DNA from 4 places in the Janthinobacterium sp. FW305-128 genome. Region 4 is predicted to be linked to each of the others. Evidence: predicted binding sites of a transcription regulator. Region 4 holds the regulator's gene; each other region holds the start of a gene.

Region 1 (5,769 bases), on a different contig from region 4:
AGCACGCCGCAGTGCGCGAGCGAGATTTCTCCGGGGCGCGGAACATTGCCGCCGCCCACCAGGGCCACACCGGACGCCGTCTGGTGCGGGGCGCGGTAGGGGCGGCGTTTCCAGTGTTCCACCTTGAAGTGGCCACCCAGCGAATGCACGGCAGCCGATTCCAGCGCCTCTTCGTCGCTCATGGGCGGCAGCACGCCGGGAAAACGGCTGGCCAGCATGGTCTTGCCCGCGCCCGGCGGCCCGACCATCAGGACGTTATGGCCGCCTGCGGCCGCCACTTCCAGCGCCCGCCGCGCCTGCTGCTGCCCTTGCACGTCGGCAAAGTCGGGATACGGAAAGACGTGCGCTGCCAGCATGGGCTGATGGCGTTGCAGGGCGGTCTGGCTGCCGTGCGCGGCAAAATGCGCGCAGACTTCCAGCAGGCTGTGGGCGGGATAGATGCAGGCATCGCTGACGAGCGCCGCCTCGTCCGCGTTCGCCTGCGGCAGGATGAAGGCGCGTGGCGCGCCCGCCGGGCTGCGCTGCATGGCAAAGGTCATGGCCAGCGCGCCGCGAATGGGACGCAACTGGCCTGAGAGCGACAGTTCGCCCGCGAATTCGTAGTGATGTAATTGGTCGCCCGGCAACTGGCCCGAGGCGGCCAGGATACCCAAGGCAATAGGCAGGTCGAAGCGCCCCGATTCCTTGGGCAAGTCCGCCGGCGCCAGGTTGGCCGTGATGCGCCGCGCCGGCATCTCAAAGCCGCAGTTTTGCAGCGCGGCACGGACGCGGTCGCGCGATTCCTTCACTTCCGTATCCGGCAGGCCGACTATCGTAAACGAAGGCAAACCGTTGGCAAGGTGGACTTCGACACTTACCTCGGGCGCTTCCATGCCGGCCAGGGCGCGGCTTTTCAGGACGGCCAGACTCATCAAACTCCCCTGTGGCGCGGGCGCGGGCAGTCTCAGTCTAGCGCGTGAAACGCCGTCAGGCTTGAGCTATGCCAGCAAGGCCGTCAATAACGTGGTCTGGCTGGCGTCACCTTACAACCTTACACCTTGGCCTTGGGTTCGTTCAGACGGGTTTCCAGTTCGATCAGGCGCAATTCCAGTGCGTCGAGCTTGGCGCGGGTCTTGGCCAGCACTTGCGCCTGGATATCGAATTCCTCGCGCGTGACGAGATCGAGGCGGGCGAAGCCCTGGGTCATCATCGATTTCACGTTTTTCTCGATATCCTTGGCCGGCGAGTTCTCGATGGCCTGGTGGATCTTGCCTTGCAAGTCGTTAAAGAAGGTATTCATGTCCATGTTCAGTCCTTTTATGGTGCGGCATGTGCATCGCACCATTGCGGTGCACAGCGGTGTTAATCTGGTGCGAAAATAGGCAAATCCACAACGCTTCAGCAACGTATTTCCGCATGCCCAGCGGCTTGCACGGTATGTATGGCCGGAAAGGCACCTGTCAAGGTGGCAAGAGAGCTGGCACGTATTCTGCTAAAGAAGGTATGAACGCTTTGTGATCTCCAGCCAAGATTTTAAACCTCAACCGCTTTAAAAGTTCAATAAAAGGGAATCGCCATGAAGAATCTGTCCAAGAACATGACTTTAGCTGCAGCGTTGACGCTGGCCATGACCGCCTTGTGCGGCAGCGCCATGGCCCAGGATGCAGTGGCGGCGCCTGCTGCGGCCGAAGCCGTACCTGATAACGTGGTGAGCTACAACGTGGCGCTGACCAGCGACTACCGCTACCGTGGCGTGTCGCAAAGCCGTCTCGACCCTGCCATCAGCGGCGGCGCCGACTATACCCACAACCCGACGGGTTTGTACGTGGGGACCTGGTTGTCGAGCATCAAATGGATCAAAGACGGCGGCGGCGATACCAACCTGGAATGGGATATCTACGGCGGCAAACGTGGCGAGATCAGCAACGATTTCACCTACGATGTGGGCGGCCTGTACTACTTCTATCCCTCGAATGGGCTGAGCACCAACGCGAACACCTTCGAACTGTACGGCCAGCTCGGCTATGGCCCGGCCTACATCAAGTACTCGCATTCGACCAGTAATCTGTTCGGCGTGCCTGACAGCAAGAACAGCGGCTACCTCGATGTGGGTGCCAACGTCGATGTGCACGATGGCTACATGCTGAACCTGCATGCCGGACGCCAGAAGGTCGCGCACAACGATTCCCTCAGCTATAACGATTACAAGATCGGCGTGACCAAGGATTTCGGCGTGGTGACCGTGGCTCTGGCCGCCGTCAAGGCCAACATCACGTCGCTGGCACCGAATGGCAAGAATCTGGCGAAATCCGGTCTCGTGCTGACCGTATCCAAAACCTTTTAAGCGAGACTGCCATGAAAATGATTACTGCAATCATTAAACCGTTCAAACTGGACGAAGTACGCGAAGCCTTGTCGGCTATCAATGTGCAAGGCATTACCGTCACCGAAGTCAAAGGTTTCGGCCGCCAGAAAGGCCATACGGAACTCTACCGTGGCGCCGAGTATGTCGTTGATTTTTTGCCAAAAACCAAGATTGAAGCAGCCGTCGATGACGCCATTGTCGATCAGGCCATCGAAGCGATCGAAGGCGCCGCGCGTACCGGTAAAATCGGCGACGGCAAGATTTTCGTCTACAACCTGGAACAAGTCATCCGCATCCGTACCGGTGAAACCGGCAACGAAGCGCTCTAAGGGGAATATTGATGCGTAAAAATATAACAAAATTGCTCGCTGGGTTTGCCTGTCTGTGTGCGTTTGGCGTCGCCGCGCCGAGCTTTGCCGATGCCCCTGCCAAGACGGAGGCGGCCACGACTACGGCCGTTGCCGCCCCCGCCGTCACGCCCGTGCCTGACGCCGCCCCCGCTGCCGCCGCCCCGGCCCCGGCCGCTGCCGCACCGGCCGCCGCCCCTGTCGCCAACAAGGGCGATACCAGTTTCATGATGATTTCCACCTTGCTGGTGATTTTGATGACCATCCCCGGCCTGGCCCTGTTCTACGGCGGCCTGGTGCGCTCGAAGAACATGCTGTCGGTGCTGATGCAAGTGTTCATGGTGTTCGCGCTGGTCATCGTGCTGTGGTGTATCTACGGCTACTCGATCGCCTTTACGGAAAAAACCGCCTTCTTCGGTGGCTTCGACCGCCTGTTCCTGAACGGTATCTGGGATCCGGCCAAGGGCACGTTTGCCGCCGCTGCCACCTTCAGCAAGGGCGTCGTCATTCCCGAGTTCGTCTTCGTCGCCTTCCAGGGCACGTTTGCCGCCATCACCTGCGCACTGATCGTCGGCGCCTTCGCCGAGCGCGCCAAGTTTGCCGCCGTGCTGGCCTTCGTCGTGCTGTGGTTCACGTTCGCCTACCTGCCAGCGGCCCACATGGTGTGGTTCTGGACCGGTCCTGACCTGATCACCAATGCCGCCACCTCGGCCAGCGAAGCCCTGAAAGCGGGCTGGATCTGGCAAAAAGGCGCGCTGGACTTCGCCGGCGGCACCGTGGTGCACATCAATGCCGCCGTCGCCGGCCTGGTGGGCGCGATCATGATCGGCAAGCGCGTCGGCTACGGCCGCGAATCGATGGCGCCGCACTCGCTGACGATGACCATGATCGGCGCCTCGCTGCTGTGGGTGGGCTGGTTCGGTTTCAATGCCGGTTCCTCGCTGGAAGCGGGCGACGTGGCGGCCCTGGCCTTCGTCAACACCTTGCTGGCCACTGCCGCCGCCACCCTGTCGTGGGTATTTGGCGAGTGGATCAGCAAAGGCAAGCCATCCATGCTCGGTGGCGCGTCCGGCGCCGTGGCCGGCCTGGTGGCGATCACCCCGGCGGCCGGCTTTGTCGGCCCGATGGGCGGCCTGGTCATCGGCCTGCTGGCCGGTATCGTCTGCCTGTGGGGCGTGAATGGCCTGAAACGCCTGATCGGCGCCGACGATTCGCTCGACGTGTTCGGCGTGCATGGCGTGGGCGGTATCCTCGGTGCCTTGCTGACGGGCGTGTTTGCTGCACCACAATTGGGCGGCCAGGGCATCTTCGACTATGTCACCAACAAGATGTCGGCCGATCCGTATTCGATCGGTCATCAGGTGTGGGTGCAGGCGCAAGCGGTCGGCACCACCATCGTCTGGTCGGCCGTCGTCTCCGTCGTCGCCTATAAACTGGTCGACATCGTCATCGGCTTGCGCGTACCGGAAGAAGAAGAGCGCGAAGGCCTCGACATCACCAGCCATGGCGAGCAAGCGTATCATGGTTAAATAACAAGGATCTGGCATGCCAGCGCCCCGGCGCGGCATGTCCGGCCAGAAAGGCGCCTCATTGAGGTGCCTTTTTTTCGTTGTGGGAATGGAAAAGGTCTTTAAAACAAGGGTTTTGCCCCGATTTGGGGTACTTACACGGTAATATAGTCGGCAGTTCTGTGTGCTTTTTTGAATACTGCACATAATTTAAGGATGTAACTATGGTTCCCCATCTCGTCACGGCCCTGACCGGACCGCTGCTCGACCTCGAAAAAAAGATTCTGGCCGCGACGCCGGCCATTGAGCGCTGGTTTCGCATGGAGTGGCAAGAACACACGCCGCCCTTCTATTGCTCGGTAGACTTGCGTAACGCGGGCTACAAACTGGCGCCCGTCGATACCAATCTGTTCCCTGGCGGTTTCCATAACCTGGCCACGGAAATGCTGCCCTTGTCCGTGCAGGCCGCCATGGCTGCCATCGACAAGTATTGCCCGGACGCCCGCAACCTGCTGATCGTGCCGGAATTGCACAACACCACGCCGCAATACCTGCAGAACGTGGCGCGCCTGATGCAAATCTTCCGCCAGACGGGACTGCACGTGCGCTTCGGTTCGTGGTCGCCCGAGATCACCCAGCCGACACCCTTGGCGTTGCCGGATGGCAACATGCTCGTCATCGAGCCCCTCGTGCGCCTGAACAACGGCCGCCGCCTGGGCTTGAAGGATTTCGACCCGTGCACGATTCTGCTGAATAACGACTTGTCGGACGGCATCCCTGATATCTTGCAAAATATTCATGAACAAAGCCTGCTGCCGCCCTTGCACGCGGGCTGGGCTTTGCGCCGCAAGAGCAACCACTACACGGCCTACGATGAAGTGGTGAAAAAATTCGGCAAGATGATCGATGTCGACCCGTGGATGCTCAATCCCTTCCACGCCAAGTGCAGCGACGTCAATTTCCAGGAAGGCGAGGGCGAAGATGCGCTGGCCGCCAGCGTCGACGTGCTGCTGGCCAAGATCCGCAAGAAATACAAGGAATACGGCATCAAGGAAAAGCCCTTCGTCATCGTCAAGCCCGATGCGGGCACGTATGGCACGGGCATCATGACGGTGCGCGACGCCAGCGAAGTGCGCGACCTGTCGCGCAAGCAGCGCGACAAGATGTCCATCGTCAAGGATGGCAAGGTCGTCACCGACGTCATCATCCAGGAAGGCGTGCCCACGTTTGAAAGCATCAAGGATGCCGTGGCCGAACCCGTCGTCTACATGATCGACCGCTATGTGGTGGGCGGCTTCTACCGCGTGCACGCGGAAAAGGGCGTTGACCAGAATCTGAACGCGCCTGGCTCGCAGTACGTGCCGCTGGCGTTTGCCCAGCAGCATGCCGTGCCGGACTTGAAGGCCAAGCCGGGCACGGCCGCGCCGAACCGCTTCTATGTGTATGGCGTGGTGGCGCGCCTGGCCTTGCTGGCGGCGTCGCTGGAAATGGAGCGCACGGACCCGAATCCCGAGGTGTATTGATCGCTCCCCGCAGCTTGCCGGGCGCGGTGACTACCGCACCTGGCGAT
Region 2 (5,769 bases), on a different contig from region 4:
GCTGAACGATCCCGTGCTGGAAAACATCCTCGAGCAGGCGCGCTGGGCGCCCAGCGGCGACAATACGCAGCCGTGGCGCTTTGAAGTCGTCGACCAGCGGCACGTGGTCGTGCATGGTTTCGATACGCGCAGCCATTGCGTGTATGACCTCGACGGCCATCCCAGCCAGCTGTCGCTGGGTGCCTTGCTTGAAAGCATGGCACTGGCGGCCAGCTGTCACGGCTTGCGCATGGAAGCGCGCCGGCGTTTGTCCATGCCCGACACCTTGCCCACCTTCGATGTACGGCTGGTCGACAGCCCGGGCATGCTGCCCGATCCGCTGGCGGCCTTCCTGCCCCGCCGCAGCGTGCAGCGGCGCCGGCTCAGCACGCGCAGCCTGCGCGCCAGCGAAAAGGCGGCATTGGCGGCCAGCTTGCCGCCCGGCTACGGCGTGCAGTGGTTCGAAGGCGGGCGCGCGCGCCTGGCCTGCGCGCGGCTGATGTTCGACAATGCGAAGCTGCGCCTGACCATGCCCGAAGCGCACAAGGTGCACCGCGACGTGATCGAATGGGGGGCGCGCTTCAGTGCCGACCGCATCCCGGAGCAGGCGCTCGGCGTCGATGCCATGACGGCGCGGCTGATGCGCTGGGTCATGCACAGCTGGCGCCGCGTGGATTTTTTCAATACTTGGCTGGGCGGCACGATTGCTCCGCGGCTGCAGATGGACTTGCTGCCGGGCCTGTATTGTGCCGCGCATTTCGTGCTGCTGGCCGATGCGCCGCCGCGCCATATCGACGATTACGTGGCGGCCGGCCGCGCCATGCAGCGCTTCTGGCTGACGGCCACGCAACTGGGACTGCAATTGCAGCCGGAACTGACGCCGCTGATCTTTGCCCGCTACGTGCGCGAACGGCGCGCCTTTTCGCGCACCGATGGCATGCAGGACATGGCGCAGGAGCTGGCCGTGCAATGCCAGGGCGTGCTGGGGGAGGCGGCGGTCGAGCGGGCCGTGTTCCTCGGGCGCATCGGCGCCGGGCCGGCGGCGAGTGCGCGCTCGCTGCGCCGTCCGCTGCAAGACTTGCTGGTGGCGCCCACGGCTGGGCCGTGAGGCGTGACTCCCTGCGCGGTCAGCGCCGCCGCCGTGGCGCCAGGGCAGCCAGCGCCGCCAGACCCGCCACCAGCAGCGGCAAGGTGCCAGGTAGCGGTATCGGCGTGTCCGTCGGCACATAGGCCAGTTCGGAACTGTTCAGCATGTTCAATACCAGGGTATAGCTGCCTGCCACCAGATTGTCCGTGACGGCGCCATACTGCCCGCCGCACGTCGTGCCGATGCCCGTGCCCGTGGGCGCGCCGCAGCCGCCGGGATCGTAGGTGAACACGCTGCCGCTGGTCAGCGGCGTTTGCGCGTACCCTGTATTGAGGCTGGCGGCGTCGGCCAGTTCGGTGCCGCCCAGGATGCCGGAGCCCAGGTTGCCGTCGGGGGCCCAGTTGAAGACGATCTGGCCATGTTCATCGATGATGGTAAACGTCATCGCCATATTCGTCGTGGCCGCCGAGCCCGTGCCGGCCAGGGCATCGAGGTACAACTGCATGAAAGGCAGGGCCTGGAAGTCGAAGGCCAGGGTCGCGCCCGGTTGGCCGACGACGAAATTGACGGTCATCGCGGTACTGGAACCGTTGCGTCCCGAGGCGTCGGCGCTGCCGCCGCCCGTGAGGAAGGTTTCCGCCGCATTCACCGTGTGCGTACTGGTCGAGCCTGGCGGAAAGGGGGGGATTTGCGAGGTGACGATCTGCGCCTCGCCGCGCGCAAACGAGGCCGTGCCCATGCCTTGTTGCGTAAAATCATTTTCCCCCTTGGTGACGGCGCCGCGTGTCGCTTGCTGCGCATCGATCTCGTTGCTGCCGCCGTGGATGACGCTGCTGCCATTGAGCGTGGCGGTGGTGCGCGACAGGTCGATATTGCTGACCAAGGTGGTGGAGCCGGTGGGGTTGCTGATGACGAGGCCAAAGACGCTGGTGTACGAATAGCCATAGGCGGCGGCGCCGGCAGTGCCGCTGCTGGCCAGCAACAGCAAGGCCAGCAAGGCCGTTGGCAAGCGGGTACAAGAAAATGTAGTCATGAAAATCCTCATCTGCCGGTCGGCCGCGTTGTAAGGAAAACCGACAGGCTTGCCACATAAAAAAAGGCGAGGAGACTCCCTCGCCTGTAAATCCCCCCTGTTGCCTGGTTCAGGCGGCAACCTTGCGGCGGCGGGCATAGCCCAGGCCAGCCAGGCCCAGACCCAGCAGTGCCAGAGTGCCAGGTTCCGGCACCGCCTGTTTCACCAGGTCCACGCTTTCCACCGCATTCAAGGTCAAGGTGTAGTTGCCGGCCGTTAAAGCATTGCTGACGGAGCTGAAGTTGCTGCCGCAGCCCGTACCGACGCCCGTGCCCGTGGGCGTGCCGCAGCCGGAAGGGTCGTAGGTGAACAGGTTGCCGCGCGTCAGGAAATTGGTCGCCAGACTGGTGTTCAGGTTGGCGCCGTCGGCGTTTTCCGTGCCACCGAAGATGCCCGAGCCGATCACGCCATCGGGCGTCCAGTTGAACACCGTCAGGCCCGCCGCATCCGTGATGGTGAAGGTGACGACCAGGTTGGCCGTGGCCGTGGACAACTGGCCGACCGTGCTTTGCAGGAAGACCTGCATGAAGGGCGACGCCAGGAAGTCAAAGCTCAGCGTCGCCGTGGGCGAACCGACGACGAAATCGACGGAAAAACCCGTGGTCGAGCCATTGCGCCCGGAGGCATCGGCCGTACCGGCAGGGCCGCCCAGATGGGCTTCGGCCACGTTCACCACCTGGGTGGAGGTGGAGCCGGGCGGGAACGAAGGGAACTGCGTGCTGACGATCTGCGCATCGCCGCGCGAATAGGTGCCAGTGGGGCCTTGCTGGGTGAAGTCGTTTTCGCCCTTGGTGACGGCACCGACGTTGGCGCGCGGCGCGTCGAGCGAACCGGCGCCGCCGTTGATGACGCTCACGCCGTTCAGGGTGGCCGTGCTGCGCGAAATCGTGGTGCTGTTGGCCACCGTGATCTGGCCCGTCGGCACGGCGATGACCAGGCCGAAGATGTTGTTGTAGGAATAGCCGTAGGCGCCCGCTTGTGCGCTACCGGCCGCGCACAGCATGGCCAGTGTCGCTGCCGCCGGGAGCAGTTTCAGTTTAGAAAGTTTCATGTCATTCACCTCGTGGTTGAGTGAGTCTGGAAGTCTTGCCTGAGTCCTGTCGGCAGGTGCTCATGGCCAGACTTAAGCGACTTCCATGCCAACGCATGAGGTTCTTTTGAAATCAATGACTTGGCGTGCTTTTGTTGACACAGTGCAGGTGTTGCCGGACGCGTTGTAAGAAAAACCGACGGCGCCCGTCAAGGCTGGCTACCACGGGGCGACGAGCCCAGCAGGGCGTGCAGATGGGGCAGCAAGCGTTGCCCTGGCACATAGTCGCGCATGGCCGTGGCCAGTTGACGCGCCGCCAGCCTGGCGCGGCCATCGTCGAGCATGCGAGTGGCGGCATGGCGCAGGGCGGTTTCCTGGAAACGGTCGGCGCGCAGCAGCAGGCCGGCGCCGGCGCCCGCGATGCCGTGCATGTTGAGGAATTGGTCGAGGTTGCCGGCGATGCCGATGACGGGTACGCCTGCCGTCAGCGCCTGCTGGCTGGTGGGGCTGCCGCCGTTGCAGATCACCAGGCTGGCGCGGCGGGCGGCCGCGTCGCCCGGCAGAAAGGGCGCGACATAGGCATTCGGCGGCACGGCATCGACGCGGATGGTGCCGGCCGTGGCCGCCAGCACGGTGACGGGCAGGGGCGCCAGCGCGCGCAGCACGCGCGGCAGCAATTGCCCCTGGCCCGAGCTGCCCAGCGTGACATAGACGATCGGCCGTCCGCTGCTCAGTTCCGGTCGCTGCCACCAGTCCGGCAAGTCGAGCGGCGGCGCCCAGATGATGGGGCCCAGGTAGTCGTGCGTGGGTGGCATGCCATGCGGCGGGAACAGCTGGGGAATATCGGCGTACAAGGTGCGGTCGGCATCCGTATAGATGCGCCGCAGGTCGCTGCCCAGCGATGGCAGGCCATGGCGTCGGCGCACGCGGTTCAGGGGGACGGCATGCGAGGCGAAGGCCAGCGGGCGGATCAGGCGGAACAGGGGATCGGCCAGCCAGATGGGCAGCACGCCCGTCAGGGGCAGGCTGGGCACCGTGTAATGCTGGCGCACCCAGGGACTCCAGTAGGCGTTGCTGACGGTAATGTAGGGAATGTGCTGCAGGCGCGCGCTGACGGAGAGCGACAGGCGAAAGTCGCCGATCACGAGATCGGGCTGGGCGGCATTGAGCAGGCGTAAGTCATCTTCCACGTACGCGTGCAAGGTGCTTTCCGTATAGACGGGCTTGCCGTGGGCCAGCGCCTGCAGAAATTGCAATGATGAAATGCTGTCGATGCGCCAGCGGCGGAAGTGGGCTTGCCTGAAACAAAAGTCATACCCATCGGCGCAGGCAAAGTGCACTTCGTACGCTTCCTCGTCCAGGCCCTGGGCCAGGCTCAGTGGGCGGCCAACATGGGCCAGGGTCACTGCCTCGGCCATAAAGAGGATTTTCTTGCGCGCCATAGGGTCGCTTGCACTCGTGCTGTAGGGGATGCCTGCCAAGTTGGAGTGGCGCCACGCCGTTTAGTTCCCCTGCAGCGTGCCACTGGCGGGCGCCAGGATTTGGCCGCATCGGCTAGAGTGGGGCAAAGGAGGCCACCATGCAGCCACAATTCCATTTTTCCCCGCTGCGTGCACACAGCACGCCCGAACCCGATATGCCGCCACCGCCGGAAGGCGATCCCCTCACGCCGCCGCCGGAACAGCCGCCGCACATCGACCCCGTGCCGGTCGAGGAGCCAACGCCGCCGCCACCGCCCGTGAAAATGCATTGAGCGGTTTTCGTGCCATGGCGCCGCGCCAAGGCCTGCGGTGGGCAGGCGCGCGCCGTGTTTATTTCCAGTCAGAAATGGAAGGCGCGGGCCTCGCCGGAGGTACGCCATTTAAACAACAAAAATGCCCACAAATGTTGCCGAGTGGATACAAATCAAGCCCCAACTGTCGAGTGTCATGCGGCCGTCACGATTCTGTTCTTATAATGAGACATCATAAAAATTCTTGTACAGGAGACCATCGTGGGCAATTCCTTGCATAACAAAATCTACCTGGGCCGGCGGCCTGTGATCACCAGCAAACACCTCGTGGCGCTGGCCCTGGCGGGTGCCGTTGCTGGTTGCGGCCTCGCATGGCTGCTGCTGCGCAGCTACAAATAACGCTCATCACACGCGTGTTTCCGCCGCCTGGCCGCCTGGCCGGCGGCGGTAGATGCACGTTGCCTGTTGCCGATGCGCAGCGGGGCGCGTACCATGGGGGCCGAACACCTGGCCTTTTATGGAAAAGTAATGAAGAACGAGAAATTAACAACCGATGAATATGACGCGCTGGAGCAAGTTGCACGCGGCATCAAGACCGAGCGCCCCAGTGCTTGCGTTGCCCGCAATGCCAAGCGCCTGTCCGGCCTGAAGCTGCTCAGCTATGCACGCGATGGCCGTCTGTCCATCACCGATAAGGCGCAGCAACTGCTGTTCCTGCGCCGCTGCATCATGGGGCTGCGCGCCGTCGCCGCCGATCCGCTGACCAAGCTGGACACGGAAGTGGCATACTTCCTGGGCAAGAAAGCCCACATCGTGGCGCGCGCCGAAGGCGAGGGCCACGACATTTCCGACAAGGGCCGCGAATCGCT
Region 3 (5,769 bases), on a different contig from region 4:
AACGAGATGGCGGCCAGCGGTGAATTGAAAGCCATCTTTGAGAAGTATGGCGTGAAGGAAGCGCGGCCCTGATTTAGCTTGCTCTCGTTGAAAAGCCCGCGCATCTTCTGATGCGCGGGCTTTTTAATTAGAAGGAATACATGGCGCTGACGCCTAACAACCAGTTGCGCCCCGGCGCCGCTTCATAGTAGCGCTTGTTGCTGTCGCCGACGATGACGGAGCCCACGTAGGTCTTGTCGAAAAGATTATTCAGGCGGGCAAACTCCTTGAAGCGCCAATTCCCTACGTTTTGTTTGGCGTTGAAGCGCGCATTGAACACCGTGTAGCCGGGCGCCGGTTTTTCGCTGTTGCTGTCTTCCGCGTAGACCTGGTTGCTGGCCACGCTTTCCACTGCCGCGCCGAAACGGTCGAGCGTGTCTTTCCAGGCCAGTTCCGCGAACAGGTTGGCGCTGGGCACGCCCGGCAAGCGGCTGCCTTCGCGCACGCTGCCGAACGCCTGGTCATACACGGCGTGCAGGCTGGTCAGCGCCACTTTTGTCGTGAAACCGTACGGCAAGCTGGAGTCGAGCGACACTTCCATGCCTTGGCGTAAGGTCTTGCCCGCATTGCGGTAGCTGGTGCGCCCGCCGCTGGAACTGTCGACCACCAGTTCATCGTTGGTCTTGATCTGGAACACGGCCGCGTTCACATGCGTGTTGTTCGCGATCCTGGCCTTGATACCCGCTTCCAGGTTGGTGCTGGTGGCCGGTTTCAGCTGGTAATTGAAGCCGCCGCCCGTGCCCGAGTAAAACAGTTCGTTCAGGGTGGGTGCTTCGAAACCGCGCGCGGCGCTGGCGTACACGTTGACGTTGGGCGTCAGTTTATACAGCAGGCCCAGCACGGGTGTCGTGTGGCTGAACTCCAGGCTGCCGCTGTCGTCGCCATTGCCGAGGAAGCGGTCGTTGACCGACACTTTCATCTTGCTGTAGCGCACACCTGCGCTGAGCAGCCATGGCCCGCTTTGCCATTCTGCCTGGATATACGGGTCGAGGCTGGAAACGACATCCTGCTCGTCGCGGCGCAGCTTGCCCTTCACGCCAAACGTGTTGCCGATGTAATTTTCATAGCCGGTGCGGTCATCGCTGGAGCGGCCATAGTCGATGCCGATGGTGGTGCTCAGCTTGCCGCCTGCCAGCTGGTTCACGTGCAGCCAGTTGGTGTCGATGCCGTAGAACTCACGCTGGAAGTCGACCACGCCGCCCGAATGGCTGGCTGGCGCCTGGAAACCCTTGGTAAAAGCCTGGTACTGGATCACGTCGCGGTTGCCGCCGTAGGCCGTCACGTGCAGGCGGTCTTCGCCAAACGATTGTTCATAGGTGGCGCCGATTTGCTGGTGGTCGATGCTCTTGCGCGTGTTGTAGCGTTCGGCCAGGGTGCGTTTCGGGTTTTGCGTGTCCGTCGCATCGATTTCGCCGGCGCGCGGATCGCGGGAAAACGTGGCCCAGGTGGCGCCCAGCGGATCTTGCGTGTTGCCCTGGTGCAGGCTGTTGGCGACGATGGTCAGCTTGCTGTCCGTATTCGGCTTGACCGTGATCTTGCCGAACGCCTGTTCGCGCGTGGCGGCGCTGTGGTCGCGGAAGCCGTCCGTGCGGAAGCGCGAACCGTCGAGCACGTAGCCGATGCCGCCTGCCTGGCCCTGCGCCGACAGGTCCACCTTGCTGGTGCCGAAGCTGCCGCCCGTCACGTTCAGTTCGACGGACGGGGGATTTTGCCCATCCTTGGAAAACAGCTGGATCACGCCGCCCGAATGGTTGCCGTAGATGGCAGAAAACGGCCCGCGCAGCACTTCGATGCGCTCGGCCGTATCGAGGTTGAAGGTGGCAGCCTGGCCTTGCCCGTCGGGCATGCTGGCGGGAATGCCATCGCTGATCAGCTTGACGCCGCGCACGCCGAAGGCCGAGCGGGCGCCGAAGCCGCGCGACGAGATTTGCAAGTCTTGTGCGTAGTTTTGGCGGTTTTGTACGACCAGACCCGGCACGGCGGCCAGCGCTTCCGAGGCATTGACGCGGATTTGGCCCTCCTGGATGCGGGCGCTGTCGACGACGTCGATGGACGCGGGCACTTCCTGGCTGGGGTGGGCGATGCGGCTGCCGCTGATGACCACCGTATCCATGAGTTGCCCGGCGGCCAAGTCAGTGGGCTCGGCGGCAAAGACGTGGGGGGCCAGGGTGGCGCTGCCGGCGACAAACAGGCTGGCGATGGTGTTCAGGCGGAAACGATGCTGCATGCGGATTCTCCAATGTGAATAAAAGCCTGCTTGAGCGCGTGAGCGGCGCAGGTCTGCATAGTTGTATCAAGCAATATGCCTGCCATGTCTCCATTGGTGGGCGGAAATTATACGCGTGTCAGTGGCACGGCGTTTGCATGCAGCAATTATCAGATGCGCCGCTACCGCGCGCTTTTCCTGTGTTTTGCCATTGAAAAGGTGATTATGCCCAACTTCTTCCCGCGCTTGCGCCAGGTGTGCTGGCTGCTGCCTGCGCTCTTCAGCACGGCCCTCCAGGCCGCTCCTTTTGCCTATGTCCCCAATGAAAAATCGGGCACCGTGAGCGTGATCGACACGGCGACCGATCAGGTCGTGCGCCAGATCGCCGCAGGCAAGCGTCCGCGCGGCATTGCCGCCGACCCCACCGGGCGGCAATTGTTTGTCACCGATGCGGCCAGCAGCGCCTTGCTGCTGATCGATAACGAAACAGACGCGCCCGTGCGCACAGTGACGCTGGGCAAGTCGCCCGAAGGCGTGAGCGCCTCGCACGACGGTCGTTACGTGGCCGTGGCCGTCGAGGAAAACAATAGCGTGGCCTTGCTCGATGGCCAGACGGGCGTCGTGCTTGCCGATATCAAGGTGCAGGGACGCAACCCGGAACATGCCGTGTTCAGTCCCGATGGGCGCTGGCTGCTGGTCAGTGCGGAAGAGGCCGAGCAAGTCGATGTCATCGACGTGGCGCAACGCCGCCAGGTCGCGTCCATCGCCGTGGGCTTGCGGCCGCGCGGCATCGGTTTCAGTCCGGATTCTGGTCGCGCCTACGTGGCGTGCGAACTGGTCAATGCTGTCTACGTGATCGATATGACGGCGCGCAAGGCGATTGCCACCATTCCAGCAGGCAAGAATGCCAACGGCATCGTGGTCCATCCCGGCGGCAAGCAAGTGTATGTCTCGAACGGCATCGACGGTACGGTGATGGTGATCGATACGGCCAGCAAGCAGGTGACGGCCACCATTCCCGTCGGCAAGCGCCCGTGGAACATGGCCATCACGCCCGATGGCGCCAAGCTGTACGTGGCCAATGGCCGCTCGAACAGCGTCTCCGTCATCGATACGGCCAGCGCGCGCAAGGTGGCCGATATCGCCGTCGGCGAATTGCCATGGGGCGTGGTGATTCGGTAGCGTTACAGGAACAGGTGTTCCAGTCTGGTACACCTGTTCCATTGTGCAGCGGCGACGGGCCGCAGCAGCAGGGCTGGCCCGGATTGGAACAGGATGCCTTCACCTTGTTCAAAACGCAAACAGGCTCGCTCCCGCGGCTCAAGCCCGGGCATGCGCCGAAAAGCGCACCGGTATTGAAGCCGCGCCCTTGTAACAGGGGTAAAAGCGGCTAAGTTTGTAGTGGGATGGCGAGCTGGCACGGCATTTGCGGAAGACTGCGTGTACTCACCCCATCTGTACCAGGACGTTTGATTTTAATTAAGTAACTCCATTCTAATTAACCCGATAGAGGACGACATGAATCTCGCAGACATCAGCAAACTGGGCGTAGCCAATCCCTTCAAACAACGCTATGACAATTACATCGGCGGCAAATTCGTTGCACCAGTAAAAGGTGAATACTTTCCTAACATTACGCCGATCACGGGCTTGCCGTTTTGCGAAATCGCCCGTTCCACGACGGAAGACGTCGAGCTGGCGCTGGATGCCGCGCATGCCGCCAAGGAGGCCTGGGGCAAGACTTCGCCTGCCGAGCGCGCCAACATCCTGAACCGCATCGCCGACCGCATCGAACAGAACCTGAGCTTGATCGCCACGGCGGAAACGATCGATAACGGCAAGCCGATCCGCGAAACGATGAACGCGGACATTCCGCTGGCCATCGACCATTTCCGTTACTTCGCCGGCTGCATCCGCGCGCAGGAAGGTTCCGTCGCGCAAATCGATGCGGAAACCTATGCCTACCACTACCACGAGCCGCTGGGCGTCGTGGGCCAGATTATTCCGTGGAATTTCCCGATTCTGATGGCCGTGTGGAAACTGGCGCCAGCCCTGGCCGCCGGCAATTGCGTCGTCCTGAAACCGGCAGAGCAAACCCCCGCTTCCATCATGGTGTTGATCGAGCTGATCGGCGACCTGCTGCCACCGGGCGTGTTGAACATCATCAACGGTTTCGGCCTGGAAGCGGGCAAGCCGCTGGCCTCGAGCAAGCGCATCGCCAAGATTGCCTTCACGGGCGAAACGGGCACGGGCCGCCTGATCATGGGCTACGCGGCGCAAAACCTGATTCCCGTCACCCTGGAGCTGGGCGGCAAATCGCCGAACATCTTCTTTGAAGACGTGATGGATGCGGACGACGAATATTTCGACAAGTGCCTGGAAGGCTTTGCGATGTTTGCGCTGAATCAAGGCGAAGTGTGCACCTGCCCATCGCGCGTGCTGATCCAGGAATCGATCTACGAGAAATTCATCGAACGGGCCCTGAAGCGCGTGGCCGCCATCAAGCAGGGCAATCCGCTCGACTCGTCCACCATGATCGGCGCCCAAGCGTCGCAGGAGCAGCTGGAAAAAATCCTGTCCTACCTCGACATCGGCCGCCAGGAAGGTGCCGAAGTGCTGGCTGGCGGCGAGCGCAACACGCAGGCGGGCGACCTGGAAGGCGGCTATTACGTGCGTCCGACCGTGTTCAAGGGGCACAACAAGATGCGTATCTTCCAGGAAGAAATTTTTGGACCGGTCGTGTCCGTGACCACCTTCAAGGATGAAGCTGAAGCGCTGGCGATTGCCAACGATACCTTGTACGGCTTGGGCGCTGGCTTGTGGACGCGTGACGGTTCGCGTGCCTTCCGCATGGGCCGCGCCATCCAGGCGGGCCGCGTGTGGACCAATTGCTACCACCTGTATCCGGCCCACGCCGCTTTCGGCGGCTACAAGCAATCGGGTATCGGCCGCGAAAACCACAAGATGATGCTCGACCACTACCAGCAAACGAAGAACTTGCTGGTGAGCTATAGCCCGAAAGCGCTGGGCTTCTTCTAAACCGGCAACAGGCGCCGCGCCCGTAGTCCAGGCGCGGCGCGCAGAAAGGGATGCCATGAGTGCAGCAATTGCCAGGGTGGTCGCCACCGATGCGGCGCTGGAAATGATGGACAAGTTGCGCCAGCGTCACGGCCCGCTGATGTTTTTCCAGTCGGGCGGCTGCTGCGACGGCAGTGCGCCCATGTGCTACGCGCTGGGCGAGTTCGATGTCAGCGATACCGATATCTATCTCGGCAATTTGAATGGCGCACCGTTCTACATGGGACTCGAGCAATTCGAGTACTGGGAGCATACCCAGTTGATTATCGATGTGGTCGATGGCAATGGCGGAATGTTTTCACTCGACAACGGCACGGGCAAGCGCTTTTTGACGCGCTCGCGCCTGTTCACCGATGAAGAGTGCGCCTTGCTGCATGCGCAGCCGCACGACCACGGCAGCACCTGATACATACACATACTAATAACAGAGGGAGATGATTGTGCAG
Region 4 (5,769 bases):
TCACAGCCGGTTGAAAGTCGCGGGCCGCTTAGGCGGGGGCGAATTCTTCTTCCGAACTGTCTGGCAGATGCTTGATCGCCTCTTTACCGTGCCCTTGCACTTTGGTTTTGTATTTCATCACTTGCCTATCGAGCTTGTCGATCAGGGTATCGATCGCGGCATACAGGTCGTGCGCCAGGCTTTCCACATAGACAGTTTTGCCGCTCAGACGCAGGTTGACTTCGGCCTTTTGACGTTTTTCTTTCTCTTTGAGGTTATCCACGGTCAGAATCACGGCGATATCGATAACTTGATCGAAATGACGTTTCACGCGCTCCAGCTTCGTTTGTACGTATTCACGGATGGCTGGTGTCACTTCGAGATGATGTCCGCTGATGGTGAGATTCATACACACTCCTAAAGATGATCGGGTTCGTGCGGTCCATCGTATCCGGCCCGCAGAGGAACCGAAAAAAACTTACAAACACTTACGCAGGCTCACTGGCGGAATTTTTAATGCTTCCCGGTATTTGGCAACAGTACGTCGCGCAATCACCATGCCTTGTTCCCCCAGCATGTCCGCAATCTTACTGTCGGATAAAGGATTTTTAGGGTCTTCTGCTCCTGTCAGTTGCACGATCAATGCCCGTATCGCCGTCGATGAAGCTTCGCCCCCCGCTTCGGTGGCGACGTGGCTACCAAAGAAATATTTCAACTCGAACATGCCGTGCGGGGTCAGCATGTACTTTTGAGTTGTTACCCGCGAGATAGTACTCTCGTGTAAACCCAGTGTATCAGCTATTTCACGGAGCACAAGGGGGCGCATGGCAACGGCCCCATGCGAGAAAAAGTTCTTTTGTCTTTCTACTATCGCCTGCGCCACGCGCAGAATCGTGTCGAAGCGCTGGCGCATGTTCTTGATCAGCCACTTGGCTTCCTGCAACTGTGCACCCATGGCGCCCTCGCCCTTGCCCTGCTTGAGCAAGTTGGCGTACATGGCATTGACGCGCAGGCGCGGCATGACGTCGTTGTTCAGGGTCACTTGCCAGCCATTGCGCGCGCGCTTGACGACGACGTCGGGCACCACGTAATCGGACACGTCCGCAGCGAACACGGCGCCCGGATGCGGGTTGCACTGGCGAATTACCGTCTGCGCTTCACGCAAGTCTTCATCGTCGCAATCGAGGGCTTTTTTCAGCTTGTTGAAATCGCGCTGGGCAAACCAGGCCAGGTGCTTTTCCACGATGACGAGGGCCATGCGCCGCGTCACCATGGCGATGTGCGGCAAGCGCTTGATTTGCAGCGCCAGGCATTCGGACGCATTGCGCGCGCCCACGCCGGGCGGATCGAAACTTTGCAGCAGCGACAAGGCCGTGCGCATCTCGTCGGCATCGATTTCCAGCTCTTCCGGCAGGCGCGCCAGGATGTCGTCGAGCGACTCTTCCAGGTAGCCATTGTCGTCGAGCGCGTCGATGATCAGCTCGACCAGCGCGCGGTCGCGCAATTCGAGCACCGTCACGCGCATCTGCTCCATCAGGTGTTCGCGCAGGGTGCAGTGATGGGCCTCCAGCTGCGGGCGCGAATCTTCGTCGTCGGGCGCCTTGCCCCGGCTCGCCTCGCTCCAGTCACTGTCGCCGCCATCCGCGGCGGCCGGGCCCTCGCCCGCCTCGCCGTCAAAGGTTTCCGCTTCGGCCGGCGCCGCGGGCGCCTCCTGGCCTGGCGGCTGGGGCGGCGCTTCGGCCGGCGCGGCCGTGGAGCTCAAGGCCCCATCGGACAGCAGGCGCAGCGAACGGTCGAGTGGATCGTCGAGGCGCTCGAGCAAGGGATTGTCCGTCAGCAGTTGCTCGAGTTCCTGATGCAATTCCAGAGTAGACAATTGCAACAGGCGTATCGATTGCTGCAACTGCGGCGTCAGTGCCAGGTGCTGCGAAGTGCGCAGCTGCAATGATTGTTTCATTGGCTTACATGCGGAAGTGTTCGCCCAGATAGACCCGGCGTACCGACTCGTTCGCGATGATGTCGTCGGGGCGTCCCGACGCCAGTACCGAGCCCTGGTTGATGATGTAGGCACGGTCGCAAATACCCAGCGTCTCGCGCACATTATGATCGGTGATCAGCACGCCGATATTGCGCTCCTTCAAGAAGCGCACGATGCGCTGGATCTCGATCACGGCGATCGGATCAACGCCGGCGAACGGTTCGTCGAGCAGCACGAAACGGGGATCGGTGGCCAGGGCGCGGGCGATTTCCACGCGGCGGCGCTCGCCGCCCGACAGGGACAGCGCCTGGTTCTCGCGCAACTTTTCAATCTGCAAGTCGGCCAGCAGTTTATCCAGGCGTTCCTCGATCTCGGCCTTCTTCAAAGGACGGCCTTCGACGGTCTGGATTTCCAGCACGGCGCGGATATTGTCTTCCACCGTCAGCTTGCGGAACACGGACGCCTCCTGCGGCAGATACGACAGGCCCATCTGTGCGCGGCGGTGGATCGGCAGGCTGGAAATGTCCACGCCGCTGATGTCGATGCTGCCGCCATCCGACGGCACCAGGCCGACGATCATGTAGAACGAGGTGGTCTTGCCGGCGCCGTTCGGGCCCAGCAGCCCCACCACTTCGCCGCATTCGACTTGCAGCGAGACATCATGCACGACTTGCCGCTTGCCATAGGTTTTCTGCAGTCCGCGAACGATCAGGGTGCTGCCGCAACGGGTATTGTCCATTATTTCGTTCCTGGCACAGGTGTGGCCGGCGCTTTCTCCGCCGCGGGCGCCTTGGTCTTCGGCTGGATCACCATGCGCACGCTGCCGCCATCGGAGGTGCTGGTGCCGCTGTCGGAATTTTCCATCTTGAATACTTCCTTGCGGCTGTCATACGAGATGAAGGCGCCATTGGCCACGTCCGTCACTTTCGTGCCTTCCAGGCGCGTCAGCTTGGCCTTGGAAAACAGTTTCACCACTTCCGTCTTGTTGTCGTATTCCACACGTTCCGCTTCGCCTTCGACCCACAGGTCGCCGGCGCCATCGCGCTTCTGGCGGAACGTGGCCAGCTTGCCGGGATCTGCCCAGAAGGTGATGAACTGGTAGCCTTGCGGGTCTTCCGTGATCAGGGCCCGGCCCGCCTTCATGGTCAGCGTGCCCTTGACCAGCACGACGTCGCCCGTCAGGGTACGAATCTGCTTGACGTCATCGACGTGGCCGCTACGCGCCGTGATGACGGCTTCCTTCTCGGAATCGGCCTTCTCGGCATGCGCCACGCCCATGAGGGCCAGAGAAAATACGCTCAACAGCAAGATGTTCTTCATAGTATGGTTTCCTTGTTTCATTCTGTCATTTTGCCGCCGCGGCCGGGCGCGGTTTCGGCGGGAGGACCATGCGCAAGGCATTCTGCACTTCCACCACGCCGGTGGCGTTATTGGCCTTCATGCCGATACCATTGATGCGCGAGGCACCCGTCAGGATATCGACAGGCACGTCCGTTTCCATTCTTTCTTCGTCCGGAAACACCGTCAGCGCTTCCGTCCTGACCGTCAGGTTCTGCGCCTTCGGACTGGCCACGCGGTCGATCACGACCTTGCGGTGCAGTTGCAGCCGGGTATTGTCCTGGTCGATATGCGCCAGTTCCGCATTCATGTTCAGCGGCGGCATGCCCGGCGTGAGCTTGCGCACGAAGGGCTGGTCGATATCGGACGAATCGTCGGCCGGATAATGCGTGAGCTTGTTGCCCGACACGATATAGCTGGGCTTACCCGTCAAGTCCATGCGCACCAGGCTGAAATTGGTGATGAAATAGTCGGGCTCACCCAAATTCTTGCTGGCCTTGATGTCCTGGCCATTCTTGTTCATCACTTCAAGCAGCCAAAAGCTGGCCAGCGCGACGACGACCGCGCCCAGCAGGGTAAAAATCATGCGCCAGCGATGGGCGCCTCCTGGCTTACGCATAGGGTTTCACTCTTTCATAGGTCACTGGCGGCAAGGCGCACCTCACTCCAGGAACGGCGCCATGACGCGCGCATAGTTGTCCTGGGCACGCAGCAGGAATTCGCAGATTTCGCGCACCGCGCCGCGGCCGCCGCCGGCCTGCGTCACATGGTGCGCCAGGCCCTGCGCTTCCGGACGCCCGCCCGGCACGCTGACGGCAAAGCCCACGCGACGCAGGATGGGCGCATCGATGACGTCGTCGCCGATGTAGCCGCATTGCTCTTCCGTCAAGCCCGTCAGCGCCAGCAGTTCGCGAAACGGCGTCAGCTTGTCGTGACCGCCCTGGTGCACATGGGTAATGCCCAGGTCTTGCGCGCGGCGTGCCGTGATGGCCGAGCGGCGCGCGCTGATGATGGCCGTCTGCACACCGGATTCCTGCAGCAGCTTGATGCCCAGGCCATCATACACATTAAACGTTTTCATCATTTCGCCATCGGGGCCGAAATGCAGGCTGCCGTCGGTGAGCACGCCGTCGACGTCAAAGATCATCAGTTTGACCTTGGCCGCGCGCGCCAGGTTGTCCGCTACGCTCTCCATCAGATCACCTTCGCTTGCGTCAGATCATGGATATGCAGGGCGCCCACCAGCTTGCCGTCGGCATCGACGACCAGCATCTGGTTGATGCGGAACTGTTCCATCACGGCCACGGCATCGACAGCCAGGCGTTCGGGCGCGATGCTGCGCGGCTGCGCATGCATGACGTCGCGGATCGCCACTTGCGTGAAGTCCTGCACGCGCTCGAACATGCGGCGCAAGTCGCCATCCGTAAACACGCCCACGGGGCGGTTGTCCGCATCGACGACGGCCGTCATGCCCATGCCCTTCTTCGTCATTTCTTCCAGCGCCTGCAGCAGCGAGGCGTCCACGGGTACTTTCGGCACCCGTTCGCCGCTGCGCATGACGTCATGCACGTGCGTAAGCAGGCGACGGCCCAGGGCGCCGCCCGGGTGCGAGCGGGCGAAATCTTCTTCCTTGAAGCCGCGCAAGTCGAGCAAGGCCACGGCGATCGCATCGCCCAGAGCCAGGGTGACGGTGGTGCTGGCCGTCGGCGCCAGATTCAGCGGACAGGCCTCTTTTTCAACAGAAATATCCAGGTGCACATCGGCCAGCTGGGCCAGGCTGGAATTCGGTTTACCCGTCATGGAAATCAGTACGCCCCCCATGCGCTTGACGACGGGCATGATGGCCATCAGTTCGGACGACTCGCCCGAGTACGAGATGGCAATAAAAGCATCGTCCGAGGTGACCATGCCCAGGTCGCCATGGGCCGCTTCGGCCGGATGCACGAACAGGGCCGGCGTGCCGGTGGAAGCGAGGGTGGCGGCAATCTTGCGTGCGATATGGCCGGACTTGCCGATGCCCGAGACGACGACACGCCCCTTGCACTGCAGCAGCAGCGCCACGGCGCGGCCCACGCTGTCGTCCGTTGCCAGGCGCGCGTGCAGCGCATTGATGGCGTCGGACTCGATCTGCAAGGTGGTGCGGGCCAGCGCGACGGCGCGCTCGGTCGTCGCTTGCATGTCAATTCGGTCAAAAGCTTTCAGCATTGTTTTTTCATGGGTTACACTCATGCCCAAAGTATAAACGAATTAGGAAAGCAAAAAACTTGCCAGTCACAACAAACAACGATTTCCATTGACCGTACCGGGCAACCCATGTTTTCCTCGCTTGAACTGACCCTGATGTTACTCGGCAGCGCCGTGCTGGGCGTGGTCGCTTTCAGAATGTTGCATTTGCCGCCCATGCTCGGCTATCTGGCCGTCGGCATCGTTATCGGCCCCCATGCGCTGGGCCTGGCGGCGGAAAACGAAGCCAG

Evidence for each region. The regulator sigma-54, encoded in region 4, starts transcription at its own class of promoters, with help from an activator protein. The targets are predictions, from matches to a motif close to TGGCANGNAANCTGCTTT.
Region 1: the regulator sigma-54 is predicted to act here: its motif matches at 1,458-1,475, upstream of IGS60_RS23985 (TorF family putative porin).
Region 2: the regulator sigma-54 is predicted to act here: its motif matches at 3,263-3,280, upstream of IGS60_RS15075 (EDSAP-1 family PEP-CTERM protein).
Region 3: the regulator sigma-54 is predicted to act here: its motif matches at 2,389-2,406, upstream of IGS60_RS27845 (beta-propeller fold lactonase family protein).

The regions. Positions count from the first base shown of each region.
Region 1 covers NZ_JACYMK010000012.1:264,998-270,766, reverse strand. Annotated here, with positions in the region: gene IGS60_RS23995 (YifB family Mg chelatase-like AAA ATPase) at 1-911, opposite strand, end outside; gene IGS60_RS23990 (accessory factor UbiK family protein) at 1,031-1,285, opposite strand; gene IGS60_RS23985 (TorF family putative porin) at 1,556-2,323, shown strand; gene IGS60_RS23980 (P-II family nitrogen regulator) at 2,335-2,673, shown strand; gene IGS60_RS23975 (ammonium transporter) at 2,685-4,220, shown strand; gene gshA (glutamate--cysteine ligase) at 4,424-5,722, shown strand.
Region 2 covers NZ_JACYMK010000006.1:298,628-304,396, forward strand. Annotated here, with positions in the region: gene IGS60_RS15065 (nitroreductase family protein) at 1-1,087, shown strand, start outside; gene IGS60_RS15070 (EDSAP-1 family PEP-CTERM protein) at 1,107-2,099, opposite strand; gene IGS60_RS15075 (EDSAP-1 family PEP-CTERM protein) at 2,209-3,189, opposite strand; gene IGS60_RS15080 (glycosyltransferase) at 3,378-4,586, opposite strand; gene IGS60_RS15085 (hypothetical protein) at 4,748-4,921, shown strand; gene IGS60_RS15090 (hypothetical protein) at 5,162-5,299, shown strand; gene IGS60_RS15095 (hypothetical protein) at 5,429-5,769, shown strand, end outside.
Region 3 covers NZ_JACYMK010000021.1:7,635-13,403, forward strand. Annotated here, with positions in the region: gene IGS60_RS27835 (ABC transporter substrate-binding protein) at 1-72, shown strand, start outside; gene IGS60_RS27840 (TonB-dependent receptor) at 128-2,266, opposite strand; gene IGS60_RS27845 (beta-propeller fold lactonase family protein) at 2,471-3,427, shown strand; gene adh (aldehyde dehydrogenase) at 3,764-5,284, shown strand; gene IGS60_RS27855 (DUF779 domain-containing protein) at 5,340-5,729, shown strand.
Region 4 covers NZ_JACYMK010000014.1:150,550-156,318, forward strand. Annotated here, with positions in the region: gene raiA (ribosome-associated translation inhibitor RaiA) at 29-388, opposite strand; gene IGS60_RS25675 (RNA polymerase factor sigma-54) at 458-1,936, opposite strand; gene lptB (LPS export ABC transporter ATP-binding protein) at 1,941-2,696, opposite strand; gene lptA (lipopolysaccharide transport periplasmic protein LptA) at 2,696-3,277, opposite strand; gene lptC (LPS export ABC transporter periplasmic protein LptC) at 3,303-3,914, opposite strand; gene IGS60_RS25695 (HAD family hydrolase) at 3,957-4,490, opposite strand; gene IGS60_RS25700 (SIS domain-containing protein) at 4,490-5,500, opposite strand; gene IGS60_RS25705 (monovalent cation:proton antiporter family protein) at 5,609-5,769, shown strand, end outside.